2 regions of the Peribacillus sp. NPDC096622 genome follow, and region 2 is predicted to be linked to the other one. Evidence: predicted binding sites of a transcription regulator. Region 2 holds the regulator's gene; the other holds the start of a gene.
What was found. Region 2 encodes NrdR, which represses ribonucleotide reductase genes. Its sites were predicted from a motif close to AACACNATATATNGTGTT; they were not measured.
Positions count from the first base shown of each region.

Region 1: a site for NrdR is predicted at 4,869-4,886, ahead of ACIQYG_RS00425 (vitamin B12-dependent ribonucleotide reductase). Genes of this name have one in related genera too.

Region 1 covers NZ_JBIWES010000001.1:102,393-114,193, forward strand. The annotation lists gene ACIQYG_RS00410 (patatin-like phospholipase family protein) at 1-564, opposite strand, end outside; gene splB (spore photoproduct lyase) at 649-1,674, opposite strand; gene ACIQYG_RS00420 (hypothetical protein) at 1,812-1,997, shown strand; gene ACIQYG_RS00425 (vitamin B12-dependent ribonucleotide reductase) at 2,148-4,718, opposite strand; gene ACIQYG_RS00430 (lipoate--protein ligase family protein) at 5,107-5,943, opposite strand; gene ACIQYG_RS00435 (rhodanese-like domain-containing protein) at 6,146-6,529, shown strand; gene gcvPB (aminomethyl-transferring glycine dehydrogenase subunit GcvPB) at 6,669-8,126, opposite strand; gene gcvPA (aminomethyl-transferring glycine dehydrogenase subunit GcvPA) at 8,119-9,465, opposite strand; gene gcvT (glycine cleavage system aminomethyltransferase GcvT) at 9,483-10,589, opposite strand; glycine riboswitch at 10,728-10,811, opposite strand; glycine riboswitch at 10,815-10,902, opposite strand; gene ACIQYG_RS00455 (DEAD/DEAH box helicase) at 11,278-11,801, shown strand, end outside.
Region 2 covers NZ_JBIWES010000001.1:465,328-477,128, forward strand. The annotation lists gene ACIQYG_RS02205 (GNAT family N-acetyltransferase) at 1-436, opposite strand, end outside; gene ACIQYG_RS02210 (hypothetical protein) at 489-659, opposite strand; gene thrS (threonine--tRNA ligase) at 766-2,697, opposite strand; gene ytxC (sporulation protein YtxC) at 3,088-3,948, opposite strand; gene dnaI (primosomal protein DnaI) at 4,070-5,008, opposite strand; gene ACIQYG_RS02230 (replication initiation and membrane attachment family protein) at 4,992-6,407, opposite strand; gene nrdR (transcriptional regulator NrdR) at 6,472-6,933, opposite strand; gene speD (adenosylmethionine decarboxylase) at 7,202-7,582, opposite strand; gene ACIQYG_RS02245 (glyceraldehyde-3-phosphate dehydrogenase) at 8,391-9,428, opposite strand; gene coaE (dephospho-CoA kinase) at 9,587-10,186, opposite strand; gene ytaF (sporulation membrane protein YtaF) at 10,208-10,840, opposite strand; gene mutM (DNA-formamidopyrimidine glycosylase) at 10,920-11,750, opposite strand; gene polA (DNA polymerase I) at 11,770-11,801, opposite strand, start outside.

The DNA.
Region 1 (11,801 bases), 360 kb from region 2:
GCTTAACACACCTCCATCAACAAAAAGGAACTTGCTTTTTCCGACATTAAGTTTGACTGGCTCAAAGAAATAAGGAATGCTACAACTCATTCTTACTGCCTTAGCCACTGGAAAAGCGCCCGGATCTATTCCATAATTCGGTAAATCATCAGGCAGTACGACCAATTTCCCATTTGAAATGTCAGAGGTTATGATACGGAGTGATTTCGGTCGAACATCCTTAAAGGTGATTACATTCCTTTCGGCAAGTTTACCGGCGACCCAGGCTTCCAAAGCGTTGCCTTTATAAAGGCCCAGTTTCCAGTATAAAAGGAGCCATTTGGCAAATGGGATAGGCAAAAGACCACGCCTTTTATCCAGCAGGCCGCTTAAATCTATATCAAGAAAAAGCTTTTCCATTTCTTTTCCCGTGTACCCAGCTGCTACGAAAGCTGCAATGATGGATCCTGCACTCGTACCTGCTGTTCGATGGAATACAAATCCCTTTTCTTCTAATTCCTGCAGGGCTCCCACTAAACCATAGCCTTTAATCCCGCCTCCGGAAAAAACGCCGTCAATAATCATAGCTGCCCTCCCCTAATCCGGTCTTTACATTTCTAAGCAGGATTAGAGCGATTTATGACAGTTTTAAGAAGAATTTGCCTTGATTCAGGTAAAATACTGAATTTCCGCTTTCGGGAAGAATTCCGCAATATACCCACGAATGGTCGTTTCCAGTTCTGCGGCTTCTTCTTTTTGATAAACATATTTACCAATTCCATATCGGCCCCATTTATATTTACGCTTCGTTTCATCCAGTTCCAATTTTGTTTTCGGGTAGTTTTTTTGAATCACTTTTTTTGCTGGACCAGTAAACCGATGCTGGATTAATTCGAAAGTCAAGTCAGGGATATCCACCCCTTTTAAAGCCTCACTCAACCGTTCGAATAATTCATGGTAGCCCTCCTTCCATTCTTCATGACGGTATATTGGAGCAACGATAAAACCCAGGGGATATCCGGCACCTGCCACTTTACGTGCCGCTTCCATCCGTTCTTCGAAGCTTGAAGTCCCGGGTTCGAAATTCTTTATCACATAACGTGAATTTATACTGAAGCGAAATCTCGTTTTTCCATTATGTTCAGCATCCAACAGATGGTCGACATGATGGAATTTAGTGACGAACCTTAGAACCCCATATTCACTTTTCCCAAAATACTCTATGGCCCTTTTTAACGAATGTGTCAAATGATCAATTCCGACGATGTCCGATGTACAGGCTGCCTCAAAACGAGTAATTTCAGGCTTTCTCTCATTTATATATTTTTCGGCTGCCTCGAAAATCTCGTCAAGATTCACATATGTCCGAATATATGGCTTTGATCCGAGTGTCGTCTGTAAATAACAATAGTGACAATGCCCCATGCACCCTGTGGCAAGAGGGATGGCATATTCAGCAGATGGCTTTGAAGAATCGAATTTCAATGTTTTTCTGATACCTACCACGAGCGTCGATTTGGCGACACGATATTTTTGCAGATCATTTTCTCCAGGAAGATCCCTAATTTGGTTATGCGATGTGGTCTCACGGATTTCAATGTTCAAACCTTCGAAATTCTTTTTCAATTCCCGACCGAGCGGGTATTCCAGTGCCCTGGGCTCGATATAAACTAACTGTGGCATAAATGGTTTCATTTCGATCTCCATTCTTTTTTCGATTTGTTCATACTTTCAATCGAACTACACAATCTAATTCATAAGGATAGGTTTTCTTTATTCTTTTATCCTCATGATTGTTTTTACTTGGAAATTCAAAATGAAGGAGATGCGATATGACTAATAAACGAGAATTCTTGACAAATGGAATGGGGAAACAAACGATCACCGTCCAAACGGATAATAAATTTCCAAATCCAAGGAATATACCTGGAGACTCGGTCGATAAATTTTCGGTATTAAAAGATGGCAACCAATATCTAGCCGAAAAGGAAATAGGGCAGCAAAATGAAAATGGTTGATTGAACACGAAAAGAAGACCGAATTTACGATGATTCGGTCTTCTCTATTGGTATTTAATTGAACAGACTGTCACTACCCTGCATTTATGACTCTAAAAAAAGCCGTTAAGATAGCTTTTCAGCATACTTAACGACTTCCTTTCGATCAGCTTATAGCCCGCATTTCAATTGCGCTCCGCAATTCGTGCAAGTATTGCATCCGCCCATTTCCTGAACTTCACCTTTACGGCATACCGGGCAAGTGTTACCCACTTCCGAACCAATCGTAACATTCGTCGAACGCAGCTCATTAATCGTATCGACCAATACAACTTTTTTCTTTTCTTCCACATCTGTCAATTCATCCATTTCAAGCTGCTCGTCCATTTGGTTTTCTTCCGCTTTGAGCGTAAGGACCTGACTGTCACGACTGCCATCCACATATACCGTACCGCCTTTTGCTCCGCCTTTGTATAGACGTTCATATACCTTTTCAACTTGTTCGACAGTATATCCTTTTGGAGCATTGACCGTCTTGCTGATTGAGCTGTCAATCCAGCGTTGGATGATGCATTGAACATCAGCATGTGCTTCCGGAGCTAATTCCATAGCGGAAATGAACCATTTTGGAAGCTCTTCTGTATCGGCTTCTGGATGGCGGTCCAAGTATTCCTGTACAATGTCAGCCTTAACTTCAATGAATTTACCAAGACGGCCGCTGCGGAAATACGTGAAGGAGAAATATGGTTCAAGACCTGTTGATACCCCAACCATCGTTCCTGTGCTTCCCGTAGGAGCCACTGTCAATAAATGAGAGTTACGGATCCCATGTGCAGCAACACTTTCCCTGATATCTTCCGGCATTTTTTCCATAAATCCGGTTTGTGTGAAACGTGTTCTAAGCTCATTGGTTTCTTTGTCCGTTGACCCGATCAGGAACGGGAAACTGCCTTTTTCTTTAGCAAGCTCCACGGAAGCCCTGTAAGCTGTAGTCGCAATCGTTTCAAACACCTTGTCCACAAGGATATTTCCTTCTTCAGAGCCATATTCCGTTTCACAGTAGATCAACAGGTCATGCAGACCCATTACACCAAGTCCAACCCGTCGCTCTCCCAGTGCCTGTTTTTTGTTTTCATCCAAGAAATAAGGAGTTGCGTCAATGACATTGTCCTGCATGCGCACACCGACTTCAACTGTCTGCTTAAGTTTCTCGAAATTAACCGTTTTGCTATCTTTATCAGCCATTTCAGCCAGATTGACAGCCGCAAGGTTACATACTGAATATGGGGCCAATGGCTGTTCTCCACAAGGGTTCGTGGCAACGACCTGTTGACCATATGCTTTGGCATTCGTCATTTCATTAGCATTATCGATAAAGAAAATACCTGGTTCGGCAGAATATGTTGCACAAATGTTTATTAAGTTCCAAAGCTCTTTAGCGCGGATTTTACGGTAAACACGGACTTTATGACCCATTTTCTCCCATTCGCGAACATCACCGACATTATGCCATTCTTCATTGTAAATGGCCATTTCTTCGGCAGTATAGCTTTCAACATCAGGAAAACGCAATTCATATTCCGCATCTTGTTCCGCTGCTTCCATAAATTCCTTAGTCAGGCAAATAGAGATATTGGCTCCGGTCAGGAAATCTGAATTATGGACACTGTACGTTCCACCTGTACGGATCTTTTCCTCGGCATCCCTAATGATTTTTTCGCTGAACCCACCTTGGCCAGGAATCTCCTTATAATTGATGATCCCTTGATACATAGCCGTTTCCTGTTCCGTGTGCGGCGTGAATTTCAATTTATCCGTCGCATATTTCTTGATGGCTTCATCTTTAGTGTTTTCCACTAGGTAACGCAGGATCCTTGGATTTTGCATTTTGGAAATGATGAACTCTGCAATATCAGGATGCCAATCAGCAAGCATGATCATTTGCGCGCCTCGTCTGCTACCGCCCTGTTCAACAAGATGCGTCAGTTTTGCAATATCGTCAAGCCATGACACTGAACCCGAGGATTTTCCATTTACCCCTTTTGCCAGAGTGTTTCTTGGACGAAGTGTCGATCCGTTCGTACCCACTCCGCCGCCGCGGCTCATGATTTCCATCACTTGTTTCCTATGTTCTGAAATACCTTCGCGTGAATCCGGTACGAATGGCATTACATAGCAATTGAAATAAGTAACATCCGTATTGGAACCCGCACCGTATAATACTCGGCCTGCCGGGACGAAATTAAGGTTCTTTAATTCTTCATAGAATTTATTGAACCATTCCGTCCTTTTTTCTTCCGTGGTTTCCACTGATGCCAATCCCGTTGCATTACGTTTCGCAATTTGTTCATAGTATATTTCAAGCGGCTTTTCGATTATATCCAGCGGACGGTTTACAATTCCCGTCTCCATTTCCTCCGGATTATCCAATACGCCACGGAATTCTTCATCCACCAATACCTTGGCTTTTTTGGTTTCCCAATCAATTTCAACGATGTAACCGAGACCCCTTGCCGGGAATTTCGGATCTTCCTTAATCGTCAAAACGACGAAATCGCCTGCCGAGAGTGTGATTTTTTCAGTATCCTTAAAAGAATAGCGGTCAAGCATGACTAGACGGGACACTCCCTTATGCGCCATTTTCATATCAGCAGTTACAGGGTGAACCTGGGGAAATAAAGAAATATCCTTATTCAACCTTTCTAGATCAACCTTTAAAGCTTCTTTTATTACAACCGACATAATTCCCTCTCCTTTATATGTTTCAAGATCCGTTCTTGCTGCCGCAAAAATCCTTATGTAACCTTACATGTCCGTTTCGCTTAACAAGTACCCTAAATTTATCATAGCGAAACTCAAAAATCAATATATAGTGTCGCATTAAATATTTCAACTACTATATATTGTGTTTGTTTTGAATAACTTTTAATTTTGTCAAACGTTAAATCAATTAATATAGTTAGCAAAAGGGAGGAAAATGTCGATTAACGATATTTTTTCATCAGATTTCAATTAATTTGGACCTTGCTTTTTCCCCATCCCTTTCAGGGCTTATCCCTGCAAGGGATGTGTTATTTGGTCAAACAAATCTGAAAAAACTTTTTTATTATCCACTCTAATTATGCTTCCTCTATCTCATGAAATTCCATTCATCGCTTTCATATTTGCTTTCTGCAATGGCCTTCACTTCCAGCAATTGCTTTTCGGTGAGGACGTATGGCTCTAAATCAATCGAAAGTCCTTCGGCAAAACCTTTTTCAAAAGCTTCTTTCGCTTCAGGGATGGTAATCTTTCTCCCGGCAATGTCATTTATGGCCACAGCTTTGTTTTTTAGGTTTTTTTGCATTCTTTCTTTAACCCTGTCATTTGAGAATTTAAATACGCTAAAGAGCTTATCATCATCAAGTTCAAGCAAAATGGACCCGTGCTGAAGGATGACGCCTTTTTGCCTGGTTTGAGCGCTGCCAGCGACCTTCCTGCCCTCAACGACCAGTTCATACCAGCTTGGAGCATCAAAACAAACGGAAGACCTGGGCGATTTTAAAGCCGCTTTTTCCTGATCGCTTCGAGGCACGGCAAAATAAGCATCCAATCCCAGATTCCTGAACCCCATTAATATCCCTTCAGAAATGACACGATATGCTTCAGTAACGGTAGTTGGCATTCCCGGATAGGATTCTGGAACGATTACGCTATAAGTCAATTCATGCTCGTGGAGTACCGCTCGTCCTCCTGTTGGCCTGCGAACAAAACCAAGGCCCTGCCTTTTGACCTCTTCCATATCAATTTCGGCTTCTGCCTTTTGAAAATAACCGATCGACAATGTCGCTGGATCCCAGCCGTAAAAGCGTATGATTGGCGGAATTTCCCCTTTGCTTTGCCAGTTTAACAGCGCTTCGTCCAGCGCCATGTTAAAAGCCGGTGAACAATACCCCGAATCTATAAAACCCCATTTTTCTTTAGTCATCTTTACCCCTCGTTTCGATAGACTGTTTTTCAATCCCTCACAAAAAACTCACATGTAGTAGTTTAACAGACTTTAACACTCTAAAAAAGAAAGTGCTATCAAGTCATGAAGAATTTTGATGAAAATTCTTTTTGATTATTGGGTAAAGCAATTATATAATAAAGATTGTCTGTATTCGTTAAGGTAGAAGGGAGTTTTATGTTTGGAAATATTATATACACTGCTCATCATCTTAGGAGTGGTTATTGCGTATTCACTTTTTAATTGGTACCGCCAGCGTAAAATCGTCAAAACACTAACACAGGACGAATTTATCGCTAACTACAGAAAAGTGCAGCTAATCGATGTGCGGGAACCGAATGATTTCGATAATGGTCATATCTTAGGCGCAAGAAACATCCCCATGACTCAAATGAAAACCCGCTTGGTCGAAATTAGGCCGGACAAGCCTGTATATTTGTACGCTCAAAGTGAAATCATCAGCGGCAGAGCAGCAGCCATGCTATACAAAAAAGGCTACAGGGAACTTTTTCACCTAAAGGGCGGTTTCAAGATGTGGACCGGGAAAATCAAAGCAAAGAAATAAGACCCCATCTCCGCATGGGCTCTTTTTAATTCAATAGCTCAAGTAAAAGAATGTTCCATGTTGTACTTTAATGAAATCTTACATAAACATGAAAAATCCCCGCCGGCAGGCAGGGATTTTTTTCGGTTAAGCTTCTAGTCTAGGCTTGATAACGTAAAACAGGTTTTCTTGCAGCAAGAGTTTCATCAAGCCGCTTTATAACGGTTGTATGCGGAGCTTCCTGAACGATTTCCGGGGTTTCTTCCGCTTCCTTGGCAATCTGGATCATCGCATCGATGAATGCATCCAACGTTTCTTTTGACTCGGTTTCAGTCGGTTCTATCATCATTCCTTCTTCCACGTTCAACGGGAAGTAAATGGTTGGAGGATGATACCCGAAATCCAGCAATCTTTTAGCTATATCGAGAGTCCTTACCCCCAATTTCTTTTGGCGGCGTCCGCTTAATACGAATTCGTGCTTACAATGACGATTATATGGTAAGTCAAAATAAGGTTCCAACCTGCGCATCATATAATTGGCATTGATGACCGCATTTTCGGTGACAGCTTTAAGGCCATCAGGACCCATTGAACGAATGTACGTATATGCCCTCACGTTTATCCCGAAATTACCATAATAAGGTTTTACCCTGCCAATGGATTGCGGACGATCATAATCAAGAACGAATTGCTCACCTTGTTTGACTACAAGAGGTTTAGGCAAGTAAGGGATCAAGTCCGACTTCACACCTACAGGACCAGAACCCGGGCCGCCTCCGCCATGAGGGCCTGTGAATGTTTTATGGAGATTTAAGTGAACAACATCAAAGCCCATGTCACCCGGCCGTGCTTTTGATAGGACTGCATTCAGATTCGCTCCATCATAATAAAGCTTTCCACCTGCGTCATGGACAAGTTGTGCCATTTCCAAAATGTTTTCTTCAAACAATCCCAATGTATTGGGGTTCGTCAGCATCAAGGCCGCCGTATCCGGACCGACAACACGCTTTAAATCTTCAAGGTCTACTAATCCATTTTCATCGGACTTCACTGTAATTGTTTCAAGTCCGGCAACAGTGGCAGAGGCAGGATTTGTACCATGTGCCGAATCAGGTACAATCACTTTCGTCCGTTCTGTATCGCCATTCGCTTCGTGAAAAGCGCGAATCATCATCAATCCTGTCCATTCACCGTGAGCACCTGCTGCAGGCTGTAATGTCACTTGGTCCATTCCGGTGATTTCCGTTAAGTGTTCCTGCAAATCAAATAATAGTCCCAATGCTCCTTGTACAGTAGCGGGATCTTGATACGGATGGATATGGGCAAAACCGTTGAAGCGTGCCACATTTTCATTTATTTTCGGATTATATTTCATCGTGCACGAACCCAGCGGATAAAAACCCGAATCCACCCCATGATTCCGTTTGGAAAGTGCTGTATAGTGACGCATGATATCCAGTTCGGACACCTCAGGAAGCTCTGCCTCTTCTTCACGGATGTAGTCGGCAGGAAGAATTTCTTCGAGCGGAATAGTTGCAACATCCATTTCTGGCAGACTGTAACCGATTCGACCGGAAGTACTGATTTCAAAAATGAGTGATTGATCTTGATTATTCATGTTGATCCCCCAATTCCTGCGCAAGTGCATCAATTTCTTCTTTTGTTCTTAGTTCAGTTACCGCAACAAGCATATGGTCTTTCAATTCAGGATAAACCGTCCCTAAATCGAAGCCGCCAATCATCCCTTTTTCAAAAAGGGTTTTATTGATTTCTGAAAACGGAGCAGGCAGTTTAATGACAAATTCATTAAACGAAGGACCTTCGAATATCACTTCCACCCCTTTTGCCATAATTGCTTTTTTCGCGTAATGCGCTTTTTGGATATTTTGCACGGCCATTTCTTTGACACCCTTTTTCCCAAGTGCGGTCATTGCAACAGAAGCTGCCAAGGCATTCAAGGCTTGATTGGAACATATGTTGGATGTGGCTTTGTCACGGCGAATGTGCTGTTCACGAGCTTGAAGCGTCAGTACAAACCCCCGTTTTCCATTTTCATCCACTGTTTGACCCACGAGTCGGCCCGGAACTTTCCGAACAAGTTTATTAGTAACGGCAAAATATCCACAATGAGGTCCACCGAATGCCGCTGGAATGCCGAATGGCTGAGCATCCCCCGTTACGATATCCGCACCGAGTGCACCAGGGGATGTCAAAGCTCCCAATGCAAGCGGATTACTGGAAACGATAAACATTGACTTGACGCCATGAATGATTTCTTCCATTTCTTTCAATGGCTCGATCCGGCCAAAAAAGTTCGGATATTGCACGATCACTCCTGCAATGTCATCATTCGCCAATTCCCTTAAAGCAGCTAAATCCGTCACACCGTCTTTATAAGGAATTTCGATCACTTCCACGCGTTGCCCTTTCGCATATGTCTTCACGACTTCTCTTGATTCAGGATGTACGGTTCCTGAAATGAGAATCTTCTTCCGCCGTGTCTGTCCTGAAGCGAGCATCGCTGCTTCAGCCAGCGCCGTCCCGCCGTCATACATGGAGGAATTAGCCACATCCATGCCCGTCAATTCACAGATCATCGTTTGATATTCAAAGATTGCTTGAAGCTCGCCCTGTGAAATTTCAGGCTGATAGGGTGTATAAGCCGTATAAAACTCAGAACGGGAAAGAACATGATCGACGATGACCGGAGCGTAATGGTCATAGACACCCGCACCAAGGAAGGAAGCATAGTTTTTAAGGTCAGCATTCTTGGCAGCAAGCCTTGATAATTCTTTCATTAACGCAGGTTCAGATTTGGCAGGCTTGATATCGTATTCTCCTTGAAAACGAACGCTTTCAGGGATATCATTGAAAAGTTCTTCCGCAGTGGATACCCCTATCGCTTCCAGCATTTCTTGTTTATCTTGCTCTGTCATGGGTAAATAACGATGTTTCATCTAATGACCATTCCCCTCTATTTACGTGGTTTTTTATAAAAAGGTGTTTGTATTATAACGGCTTTCAAACGTTTGGAACGGATTTCCACTTCGACTTCCGCATCCAGCACCGAAAATTCCTTATCGATAAGTACCAATCCAACGTTTTTCTTCAATGTTGGTGATTGGGTACCGGTCGTGACCTCGCCAATGACTTTATCACCGCTGTAGACCTTATACCCATGACGTGGAATGCCACGGTCAATCATTTCAATTCCCACAAGCTTGCGGGGAGCTCCTTTCTCCTTTTGCTCAGCAAGTACGGCTTTCCCGAAAAAATCAGCTTCCTTATCCACTTTTACTGCAAAACCAATCCCGGCTTCTATCGGGGTGATGTCCGCTGAAAGCTCCTGCCCATATAGCGGCAGTTTCGCTTCAAAACGCAGAGTATCACGAGCACCTAAACCTATCGGCTGAACCCCCTCTTCCTTTCCGGCATCCATAATCGCCTTCCAAAGGGCAGGGCCATTTTTACTGTCGCTATATATCTCAAAACCATCTTCACCAGTGTAACCAGTACGGGATACCAGCGTGGAGATACCGTTAATCATGACATTTTCCTTGAACTTGAAAAATCCAATTTCACTTAAGTCAGTATTTCCCGATAGTTTTTGTAATATCTTCTCTGCAGCTGGTCCTTGAAGTGCCAGCTGTGTATAGTCACTCGATACATTCGTAATTTGGACATCTTCCGCTAAATTAGCTTGCAGCCAATTGAAATCTTTTTCTGTATTCGCCGCATTGACCACGAGCAGATAGTCGTCCTCAGCCCTTTTATACACGATTAGATCATCAACCGTGCCTCCGTTTTCATAACACATGGCGGTATATTGGGCACCGCCCAGTTGCAGCTTTGAGATATCATTGGTCAGCATCTTCTGTAAAAAGGAAAGGCTTCCAGGACCCTTAACATCGACTTCCCCCATATGGGAAACATCGAATAACCCCGCTTTTGTTCGTACGGCTTCATGTTCGTCCTTTATACCCGAAAATTGGACAGGAAGTTCCCAGCCGCCAAAATCAATCGTTTTACCTCCGTATTCACGATAAACCTCAAATAGTGGTGTTCTTTTTAAATTGGTCAAAAAATGACCCCCTTCAGATTTTTTTAATTTAATTGGCTTCATTATCAAAAGCTTCTAGTCATTACGCATCAGATATAACCTGATTCATGATGTAAAAAAAGCACAAAAAAGGACAGAGAAAGCCCGTTTGAGCTTTTTCTCTGTCCTGAAACCTGAAAGTTTACCTATGTAATAGGTTTTCCCCTTTGGTGGCCGTCCCAAAACGGGCGGCGCTCTCCAGAGTTGCGTCCAATAAGAGTTCTTTTGCCTGAGAGATTCACTGCTAAGTTTGCTCCTTCGGCGCTACATCCGTAGTCTCTCCCCTTATCTTCACCCGCATATAAATGGTCTACCAATGAAGGGAAGCGAATAAGCCCCAAGCATCAGTTAAACCTTTGAGCATAAATGGAATGCATTCTCTGCCAATTCTCCTAAAACTTCAGAAACCGTTTGCTGATCTCCTTCAGTTATCTTGGATAAATTAGGAGCCTATAGCCCATACTAAGAAAACGCGAACTGCACAATCAATGTACAAACATTCTTAATAGCGATTGGAAATTGGAATTTTCTAAATATACTTATATCCTACCCTAAGAAACTTATCTCTGCAATATCTTTTGAAGAGAAATATTTTTCTTACTTCACATATGAAATGTTCGGGTTTTGACCTTATATTAAGGAAATTATGATTTAAGAGGGAGTTATTTCTATGAAAATCAATATATCCTTCAATTCTGAATGGAATGACGAGTTTCTGCAAAAGATGGAAAATGACGGTCCATGGGGAAATTGGGAGCTTTATAAGTTGGCGGTTCAAATGGAAGAAAATCTTATCATACCTGATTTTGAAGGTTTACAGGCGCCCAAGCACCTTCCGCAGTTAACCCCGCTTCCCCATCAATTGGAAGCAGCGAAGCAAGTGGTGGAAAAGATGAATGGAAAAGCCATTTTGGCTGATGAGGTAGGGCTAGGGAAAACAATTGAAGCAGGCTTGATCCTAAAAGAGTATATGATTAGGGGCCTTGTAAAAAAAGTATTGATCCTCGTTCCGGCTTCCCTTGTCTCACAATGGGCATTTGAATTGAATACCAAGTTTCATATTCCGGCAGTCGTTCAGAGAAAAAGTTATGTCTGGGACTCCTGTGATGTGGTCATTTCATCCATTGATACGGCGAAACGCGCTCCACATCGAGATATCATCTTCACTCAGGAATATGACTTCATCATTATTGA
Region 2 (11,801 bases):
CCCGCTTTATTCCTTCCTTTTCAAAACCCATCTTTCGATATAAGGAAAGCGCAGGGGCGTTGTTTGCAATCACGGACAATTCCAGGCGCCTAATTTCGTTTGTCCGTGCATGCTCCTCCATTTTAAGAAATAACTTCGTACCGATGCCTTGTCCTCTATCCTGTTCATTGATGCCGATGACGATTTTAGCGGAATGCCTCGTTCGGCCCATTCGATTGCCCAATAAAATTAGGTAACCATTCAACTCATCGCCACTAGCAGCAACAAGGAGAATGGAAGGGGGATTTTTTTCGATTTGCTCCAATTGCTTTTCCATTTGTTTCCCCGTAGCTTTTCTTTCCCCAGGGTTAAACAGCATATACCCGGAATCTTCAACATGATTGAACAGATAAGCCAAGTTACCCGCGTCTTTCCTTGAAGCTTTTCTAATCTCCATTTATCCCACTCCCCCTTTGGTTACAGTCCATACTGACAGAAGCGATCAAATTTTAAGAGTCTTCTTTCGCCTTTTTCTTTTTCTCAATGGCGTCCCAAGAAAATAGCGCTATCCAAAAAAACAGGACCGGGACGATGGCATATTGTCGATAACCATCCAATAACAATAAGATGATGATGACAAGGAATGTCGGTCCGAATAGATAAGTAAATTTCTTTTTCATGCTGCCCCTCCCTTTCATCGCTGTACATATTTTCACATGATGGTTTCATTTTATCATGCCATAATTAAAAAGAGGGACACAACTATATGTGCCCCTCTTTTTGCTGTTAACGGCTCACTTCCGCCTTAATCGCTGAAACGAAATCTTCAAAAGCGATCGTTTCGGATTTTTGTTCACCGTATTTACGTACATTCACGCTGCCTTCTTTGGCTTCATTATCTCCAACGACCAGCATGTACGGGATTTTTTGCATTTGTGCTTCACGGATTTTGTAACCGATTTTCTCGTCACGTGTATCCAGGTCGACACGAATGCCTTGCGCTTTAAGTTTTTCCTGTACTTCTTTCGCATAATCCAAGTGCACTTCAGGTGAGACCGGGATCACTTGTGCTTGAATAGGTGCAAGCCAAGTCGGGAATGCCCCCTTGTATTCTTCTATCAAGTAAGCGACAAAACGTTCCATTGTGGAAACGACGCCGCGGTGGATAACAACCGGACGGTGCTGCTTGCCGTCCTCACCTACGTAATTAAGATCGAAACGTTCAGGAAGCAAGAAATCAAGCTGAACAGTGGAAAGCGTTTCATCTTTCCCTAAGGCAGTACGCACCTGAACATCAAGCTTAGGACCGTAGAATGCCGCTTCACCTTCCGCTTCAAAGTAATCCAGACCAAGTTCATCCATGGCGCCTTTTAACATGCTTTGCGCTTTTTCCCACATGTCATCATCATCGAAGTATTTTTCTGTATCCTGAGGATCGCGATAAGACAGACGGAATGAATAATCCTTGATATCGAAATCTTTATATACTTCCAGAACAAGGTTCACAACACGCTTGAACTCTTCTTTGATTTGGTCGGGACGGACGAAAATATGCGCATCATTCAATGTCATCCCGCGCACACGCTGAAGGCCTGAAAGGGCACCTGACATTTCATAGCGGTGCATCAAGCCTAGCTCGGCAATCCGGATTGGCAGTTCGCGGTAGCTGTGGATGCTGTTTTTATAGACCATCATGTGATGCGGACAGTTCATCGGACGCAGGACAAGCTGTTCGTTTTCCATCTCCATGACCGGGAACATGCCGTCCTGGTAATGATCCCAATGTCCAGATGTTTTATAAAGGTCCACGCTTCCCATTACAGGTGTGTAGACATGGTCATAACCCAAACGTTCTTCCTTGTCCACAATGTATCTTTCGATTGTACGGCGAATTGTCGCGCCTTTTGGCAACCACATCGGCAGCCCTTGCCCTACTTTCTGTGAGCTCATGAACAAGTCCAATTCTTTGCCGATTTTACGATGGTCACGTTCCTTGGCTTCTTCAAGGAGACGCAGGTGTTCGGCTAAATCTTCTTTTTTATAGAAAGCCGTACCGTAAATGCGTTGAAGCATTTTATTTTTGCTATCGCCTCTCCAGTATGCTCCAGCGATGCTCAATAGCTTGAATTCTTTGATTTTCCCCGTTGATGGAACATGAATTCCGCGACAAAGGTCAAAGAATTCCCCTTGCTCATAAAGCGTTACCTGCTGATCGGCAGGAATCGCATCGATCAACTCCAATTTATACTCGTCGCCGATTTCTTTAAAACGGGAAATCGCTTCATCACGACTCACTTCGATGCGGGAAATTTCCAGGTTTTCGTTGACAATTTTCTTCATTTCTTTTTCAATCAATGGAAGGTCTTCGGGAGTCAATGATTCCTCCAGATCCATATCATAGTAAAAGCCGCCCTCGATGACTGGCCCTACGCCGAATTTAGCGTTTTTGTACAAACGTTTGATCGCTTGTGCCATCAAGTGCGCTGTACTGTGACGCAATACTTCAAGAGCATCCGCTGCGTCCTGTGTGACGATTTCGATTGTACCATCCTGTTCAATCGGACGTTTCAAATCATATAATTCACCATTGAATTTTCCGGCAATGGATTTTTTCCTTAAACCAGGACTGATGGATGCAGCGATGTCTTCAGTTGTTGTGCCTTTAGCAAACTCCTTAACCGCTCCGTCAGGAAAAGATATTTTCAGTAATTCTGACATTCAGTTTCACTCCTTCTTATTTGTTCGAACAAATTACAGGTTTTTGATTCCATTACAACACAAAAAAGCCCGCCCCTGTATAAAACAGGGACGAGCTTAGTAATAAATATCATTAACCCGCGGTTCCACCCTCGTTCCATCTTGCTTCTCACGGCAAAATGGCACTTGTAACTTGGTAACGGCAGCTTCCCGTCAGCTCATATTCGCAGAATGCCTGCTTTCCGAGCCGAAGTTTAAAGGTGGTAAGTGTTCCATGCGAATAGGAAGCTTACAGCCTGTTGGCTCCCCTCTCTGATAATCGGCGACTAGAATACCCTTGTCCTCATCATAACTTTTAGTTTTTTAATAGTATGTAGGAAATTATAATTTGTTATACGGTGAAAATCAAGGTTAATTTTCTTTTTTCCACGAAAGATCATTCAAATGCATAGTAAATGACGAAAGTGGCAAGATAGTCGCCCGTTCTTCGAAAATCCTTGAAATGGTCTGGATCAGCCCCTCTTCCTTGTCATCGGTATAGATGCACAAGTTTTCAGGAGCAATCGATAAAAGTGGGGCAAGTATCACCGTATCGAGAAAAAGTGAACTTTTGGCAAGAAGCCTCCTGTCGATCATACTATTGATTTTTGGACGGTCGAGTTTGCTGAATTTCTGATCATAGAAGTGAAAACCATCCTGGTTGACCAGGTGGAGCTTCCTTAATTTCGACTCCTGCCCATGAAGGCAATCACGGAGCGTAGCAATGAAATTTTGATAATCCTGTTCCAGCTTATATTCATCAATCGCCTTGACGACATACTTCTCCAAAGTGTGCTGAAACGATTTCAACCGGAAGGTCGTAAAAGAATCGAATGAAAAAGATACCTTTCCAGCCAATATGCTTTGAAGTCCTTCCTCTATCAATCGTTTCTCCGTACTGAATGCTTCATCTTGATTCCTGGCTCTTTCCGCCTCGATGATCGATGATGCAATTTCAATGATGGCTTCAATTTCTTCCCGTTCCCTATAAAAAAATTTACTGACTATTATTTGCTCCAGAACAGGTAGCGTCTTTTCTTCCAATAAAAAAGAATGAAATGCATCTCGAAGCAGAATTAGCCATTCATCACCTGAAGACTCAGTCATATCCACATGCATGCCTTGTTGCGGAAGAAATCGAATATATGCTTGAAATTCTGCCCCCAATGGATGGACAGAAACGAAATTCAGTAATTTCAATGCCTCTGAATCGTTTTGAAACGAAATTTGCACTACGACATCCCCCCTTCCCCCTTGCTTCTTTTTTCATGTATATGGGGATGGGGACGTGTTTAGAAGTAGGATGGGCCTTGTAAGAAGAAAAAAGTGACCTCCATTAAGAGACCACTTTTCTTCATCTTCTCCGATTCACGCCATCAAGCTTGACCGGCTCAGCTAAATATTGAATTCTTTCCAGTACCCTGGCCGCCTTCACTTCTTCCTTCTCACCACGCTGTGAAAAGGTCAGGTGGTTCTCCAAGCCATTCAAGTCAAAATTCGAAGTGAAAAACGTCGGCAGGTTTTCCAGCATCCTAAATTGCAAAATCGGACCAAAAACCTCATCGCGTCCCCAGCTCGTCATGGACTCCGCTCCAATATCATCCAGCATGAGGACAGGTGCCGTTTTCACCATCTCTATTTTTTCATTGACCGTATTATCACCTATCGATCCCTTAAGTTCCCTCAAGTAGTCAGGTACATAAACAATAAGGGAGGAAATTTGCCTTTCTGCAAGTTCATTGGCAATCGCACCTAATAAGTACGTTTTCCCAACACCGAATTTGCCATAAATATATAAACCTTTTTGCCTTTTACCTGGCTCATATTCCATAATGAACGACATCGCTTTACTTAAAACACCCAAGCGTTTGTTTTCATTATCCGTTTGGGTAAAGTCCTCAATGGTCGCCTTTAAAATATCCTTCGGTACATATAGGCTGCGGATCAATTTTTCCCGTTTTCGCTTTTCATCCTCTGCCAATTTCCGGGGGCATATTTCATAATGCAGGTTCAAAGCCTTCCCTTGAACCACCAATTTAGGATAATACCCTTGCATCATATTGATGCAGCCATTCAGGCTTGGACATTTATCACATTTATTGCTCTGTGAAGTGAACTCATAAAGCTTCCCCAAATTTTTATCGATCATTTCCTTCGTGACCGTCGAACTGTTGGCATTCAAAAATAACCGCACTTGTTCGTCTTCAAAAATCTCCTGTTTCAGCTTTTCATAACGCTGTTGGAATTGGTTTGTATTGGCCAATTTATTAAGGGATCTATTTATCTTTTCCATCGTTCATTTCACCTCCTGCTTTCCACTGCTTCCATATTTCCTGAAGCTCGCGTTTCTGGGCATTCAATTCAGGCTGATCTGCATTCTGCTCCTGCTGTGCTTCTTCTTTTTTCTCAAGCCACTCCGGAACCACTTCTTCCCGTATCGCCTTTTTCCGGCTGCCCTTCGCAGCATTCCTGCTTCCTTGAGCCCAGTCCTGATATTTCCTATGTTCATTTTTAGCCAGTTCCATCGCCTCGACGACCGTGGACACCTTCAGCCGTGCCCAATGTCCCGCCAGCTTTTCCACATAACCCTTCGTGAACTTCATATCCGTTTTTAGCATGACATATTCAATCAAGACATTGACGACACCCGGATTCAGCTTTTGATTGATCATCACGCCCTCAACCACTTTCAAATCACCGCTTGACGGCTCTGCACCGCCAGACAATTGCATCAGCCGCTCCCTTGGAGAAATCGTCTCCAAATGACGGATTAACTCTTGTTCCTTTGTTTTCGGTTCTTCTTTTTGTGTCCGTTCACGAATTGGCTGCACCCGATTGACAAGGGAAGGCATATCGGCCTGCCGTTCGATCTGGTACCAGTCCCTTGCCGCCTTTCTAAGCATTTCCTCATCAATCTCATCATCCAATGAAACGGCATCCATGACTAGTTTTTGCATTTCCAGCGGATCAATGCCATATAAGAAAGCAAGTTTGGCAATCGTACTTTTTATTTTCGGAGTAAACGCCTTTTTCGGCACGATAGAGGATTTCATCCCGGCAAATAAAAGGTCAAAATCAAATAAGTCATCAAACCCCGATGGCTCGACGCCTTCCGACCGATCGATGAATTGCTGTTCAGGCAGCGGTTTCCATTCGTTTTTCGCTTCATCCGTTACATATAAAGAGTCCAAATGATCTGATGAGAATACTTCCGCAAAAGATTTAGTCACTCCTTCATATTGATCTTTTAAGATATGGTCATCACAAAAGAATCTCTTTAACCGGTTGAATTGCGCTTTACCGATTTTTTTGTATAAGTAAATATTCAGCATTCCATCCGTGAAAAACTGCTGGGGTGAAAGCGGCGGGTTTAACTCATAGATGAATTCCTTCGTATCATTTTTCGATTTCCTATATACATTCAACAGACCGATTCCTTCAAGTAAAAGCCGTGCTTCGTAAATATCACCTAACTTAAGGCCGATCGTATTCATTAATTGATAATGCGAGGAGGTTTCCGACCATAGCCTGTTTTCCTCCAACTCACTCCATAATGTCATATATAGGCTAATGCAGATAGGTCCAATAAGAGGTTGATATAGTCGGGTAAGTATTTTCCGATCATAATCATGAAGCAGCCCCGCAGATGAGACCAAATATGAATCCGCTGGGAGCAATTCTTGCCAATGCATTGACATCTCCATTCAAACCTTTCAAAAGATGTAGTGAAAAAAGAGCCAAAGTGAATCTTCAGCTCTACTTTCTTTCTTTATTTATTAAATCTTTCAATTCATCGATAAAGACATTGATATCTTTAAATTGTCGATAGACGGATGCGAACCTTACGTAGGCAACCTCATCGACTTCCGCCAGCTTGTCCATTACCATTTCGCCGACACTGTCGCTTTTCACTTCCGATATGCCCTGGTTGCGTAGTTCTTTTTCTACATAACTGGTAATTTGCTCTAGTTCTTTCAAGGGAACCGGACGTTTTTCGCAAGCCCTGATTAAGCCACGCAAGATTTTATCACGACTGAACTCTTCACGTGTCCCGCCCTTTTTCACTACAATAAGCGGTGTTTCCTCCACCTTTTCAAATGTCGTGAATCGAAAACCACATGCCTCACATTCACGGCGTCGTCGAATCGATTTACTTTCATCGACTGGCCTGGAATCGAGCACTCTTGTTCCGTTATATTGACATGATGGGCATTTCATCATTATCAGCTCCGTATTTTATGTAGGACTCCCCTATCTAATGTTCCCCAAGGAATTACTTCTCTATCTTAATCTTATATTAAAAGGAACGGCCAGTACAAGTAAAAAGTGTAACTTCCGGCAGCAGGCACTTTTTGTCCTGCCGTTTAGGCACCGTTGTCAAGAGCATTGCGCTACAAGGCAATCCTCTCCAATAAAGTGAAGCAGACTGCCGATTCATTGCATTAAAAAAGAGATGCACCCATGGCATCTCTGTGTATACATTTTTTTATAGGGCACTTATATTGGCTTTTTTCATTTGTACAGGACCTAATCCACGTGGTAATTCTATGTTTTCACGTGTTTGCGCATTCAAAGCTTCTGCAATATAATCTGCCGCAATATTCGGATCCAAGTTACCGCATGTATAGACATCAATGCTCGCATAGCCGTGTTCTGGAAAACTGTGAATCGTTAAGTGTGATTCAGAAATGATGACAACCCCGCTGACTCCTTGTGGAGCAAATTTGTGAAAGGCAACTTCTCGTACCTCTGCACCTGATTTCAAAGCAGCATCAACAAAAATCTTTTCAATTAAATCGATATTGTTCAGTTTTTCAAAGTCACAACCCCAAAGTTCAGAAATGACATGTCTACCCATTGTTTCCATAGTGTAAGCTGTTTCCATATTAAGCTTCCCCCTTACCATGATTTAAAAATAAGTTCTGATAACTACCACGGGGGAAAGTTAGTCCAAAGAGGTCCTAACCCTTTAAGTAGCCATCATGCAAACTGCTTTTGAAGAAGTTCACGATTCATAGTATATATGGTTTGAATTTTTTTTGCAACTCCAAATTGAATTTTTGGAAAGATAAACTTTATATGTAATTGGGATATAGCGAAGGTTCCAATGTGGTGCAAATTCTGTCTTCGGTTTATTCAGCGCCATAAAGCAGCCAGGAACTGATTGATCACTGCATTAAAAATAGCCCGATAAAAAAATTTTAGTGGGCTTAAAATGCGGACCATCTCGTAATTGAGTTTGTCTACAATTTTTTAGGATTTTAAAATTTGGAGGTTGATTGGAACGAAGGGCACTCGCTCCAATCAACTTTGTTTTAACATTAAGATAGAAACTCCTTTTGCCTTCAGTCTATTTAAGTAAAAAACCCAAGGCGATTAAAGACAGTTCAACTGACCCTGAGAGTGGCTACTATGTGAACGGACAAAGCAAGTACGCCCGTTCGTTTCATGCGGTATCAGACCGCAATGGATTTGTGTTGGGGACGATAGTAACACCTTGAAATACACATGATGGCCATATCTTAGAGCCTCTGGTTGAACAAGCGATTGGGAAAGTTGCAGTTGCTGCAGATGCAAAAGAAAAGTATGGTATGAGTTAGGTCACTATTCTCTATAACTACTTCCAAATCCAAAATGGCCTGCTAAAAAATTTTAGCAGGCCCGGTTTTTTCATTTTATTTTACTGATAATTCGACTTCGGAAGTTTTTTTCAACTCGGAACCAACTAATTTTACAAGGTCCACTACACGGTTGGAGTAACCCCACTCATTATCATACCATGCAAGGACTTTCACTTTCCTGTCCCCGATCATCATCGTCGTCAACCCATCGATGATTGCAGAGTGTGGATTCGTTTTGAAATCACTGGAAACTAAAGGTTCCATCGTGAATTCCATGATTCCTTTGAGTTCATTTTCTGAAGCATCGATGAAGGCTTGGTTCACTTCATCAATCGTGACATCACGGTTTAAATCCACTACAAGATCGACTAAAGATACGTTAGGTGTCGGTACGCGTATCGCCATTCCATGAAGCTTGCCTTTTAATTGCGGCAACACTAGTGAGATGGCTTTTGCAGCTCCTGTAGTCGTAGGAATCATGCTTTCCGCAGCGGCACGGGCACGTCTCAAGTCTTTGTGCGGGTTATCGATGTTATTTTGATCATTAGTATAAGAATGTATCGTTGTCATTAAACCGTTGTTTATGCCGAATTTTTCATCAAGCACTTTTGCAACCGGTCCAAGGCAGTTCGTTGTACAAGATGCATTGGATATGACGAAATGCTTGTCAATTTCCAGCACTTCCTGATTTACTCCCATTACAATGGTAACGTCTTCATTTTTACCCGGGGCTGATAATATAACTCTTTTAGCTCCTGCGTCTAAATGAAGAGCCGCTTTAGAACGTTCATTGAATTTGCCAGTGGCTTCAATTACAATATCTATGTTCATCTCTTTCCAAGGCAATAGCTTTGGATCGCGGTTATTTATTAGTTTAACTCGGCGGCCATTCACTACTAGTGAATCATCTTCAGCTATAATGATACCGTCGAATTTACCATGTATCGTATCATATTTTAGTAAGTGAGCTAAAGTTTCAGCTGGATAGCTTGCATTAATGGCAACAATGTCCAAACTCTCATCTAATATGGCTTTTCGGAAAACCATTCTTCCAATTCTCCCAAATCCGTTAATCGCTATTCTTGAATTCATTGTTCGGACCCTCCAGAAATATTAGTGTTATACTTATTACCTTTCACATGTAATTAGTATAACATAATTCAGAGGAATTGTGCTAATAAAAATGCGGATTGTTCTTATTTTTTCAACATAAAAAGAAGAAACCGGGTGGTTTCTTCTTTTTATCATGATTATATGACATACCATTCGCTAAGTATGGACTTCACTTGCCGCTTCGTTTCATTAATGTCACCATTATTATCGATGACGGCATCCGCTAAAGCCTTTTTATCGGCCAAGGGCATTTGCGAATTGATCCTGGCAAGTGCCTCCGTCTCCGAAAGACCATTCCTGTTCATTAATCGCTGCAATTGAACTTGCTCATCCACATAGATCAAAATCGTCTTATCCACCATGAATGTCAGCTTGCTTTCGAATAGGAGCGGAATATCCATGAACACCGTTTCTTCCCCTGATGATAGTGCCGCTTCCGTTTTCAGCCGCATCCAATTCCTGACGGCAGGATGCACGATGCCATTCAATAGCAATCTCTTTTCTTGATCATTAAATATAATCGACCCGAGCTTTACGCGATCTATATTCCCATCCGTCAATAAGATATCTTCACCAAATGCCTTCACAACTTGATGATAGGCTTCTTCACCAGGCTCAACGACAGCACGGGAAGCCAGATCTGCATCGACAATCGTGAATCCGAGTTCCTGTAAATAGAGGCTGACGGTGCTTTTCCCACTGGCAATGCCTCCGGTGATTCCGATGATTTGTCCCATAAGCTCCCCCTTTTATACTTATCATAACTTGAATAAACCGATAATAATCAATAGTGCACCTGGAAGAAAGGTCAAATGCTGGACAACTTTATTATTTGAAAGCAATTTCCCGCTTTGAATTCCGCTCCAAATGAAAATCGAACTCATAACAGCGATGCACCCTGCGAGGATAATCGGTGAAATCCCGATCATAGCCGCTCCAACTCCGGCCCCGAACGCATCCAGCGAAAGTGCAAACCCCAGAACAAGCGCTTCAACACCTGTAATCGTACCTGATTTATCAAAATCAGCATTCAATGGTTTTTGTAAAATATTAATGACTACCCCAAGTGATTTAATTTCAAAATTAAAGATGATTTTTTCATGATATCTATCATCTTTCAAATCTTTTTCAGGCTTAAAATACTGGTATACCATCCAGGCACCAAGAAAAATGAGGATGATGCCGCCTGTTTTTTCAGCCGCCCCGATGGATATGAGCTGACTGATGAATTGCCCGATGATCATCGCCATGCCTAAACTCAACGCAGAACAAAATGAGATGACCGCTATTGACCTTAAGGGGATTTTCATCTTCCGCATACCGAATGTCAAACCTACGCCAAATCCGTCAATACTAACTGCAAAAGCGAGAAAAATAATTTGTAGCCACATCGGAATATTACTCCTTCCCTACTCGTTGCTACCCTAGTATATGGAAGGAGCCCATCCGATGTGTTTGAAAAAACATTACCTATTTTAGCGGCTGGCATGACGGGCAAATATGTGTGCCGCGTCCTGCAACAACCAGTTTTTCAAGTGGCGTGCCGCATTGTTTGCAGTTCTCGCCTTTTCGTCCATAAACATTCAGTTCCAACTGAAACATGCCGATTTGCCCTTGGGAATTAATGTATGAACGAATCGTACTTCCGCCTTTTTCCACAGCTTCACCTAATGTCGCAATGATTTCAGCATGCAATGTTTTGATTTCCTGCAACGAGAGTGAAGATGCCATTCTCTCCGGATGGATACCGGAACGGAATAAAGACTCATCCACATATATATTCCCAATCCCGACGACAACCGTTTGATCAAGGAGAACGGGCTTGATTTTCCTGTTGGTTCTTGCCAACTTCTTACTTAGCCCCTCGACAGTAAAATCTTCAGACAACGGTTCAGGCCCTAAATGCAACAGAGGCAACCGTTCAAATTCTTCCCCTTTGGCAAATAGGTGCATCGTTCCGAATTTCCGGACATCCCTGTACCGAAGTTCACTGCCATCCGTGAAAGTGAAGATCACATGGGTATGCTTATCATACGGCTCTTCTTTTGGATGGACGCCGTATTTCCCCTCCATTCTTAAATGCGAAACCATCGAATAATCATCCAAGGTGAAAATGAGGAACTTGCCCCGACGGCCTATTGCAGAAATCGTCTGCCCCCTTAAAGCATCCTGAAACTGTTCGACAGGCTCAGGTGCTTTAATGATCTTTGGCCAGAAGACGGACACTTCCTTGATCTCTTTTCCGAGTACGAGCTGCTCTAATGTTCTTCTGACTGTTTCCACTTCTGGAAGTTCTGGCATTGCAATCACCTATCTTTTATTATTTGGCATCAAACCATGTTGGCCCGAAAG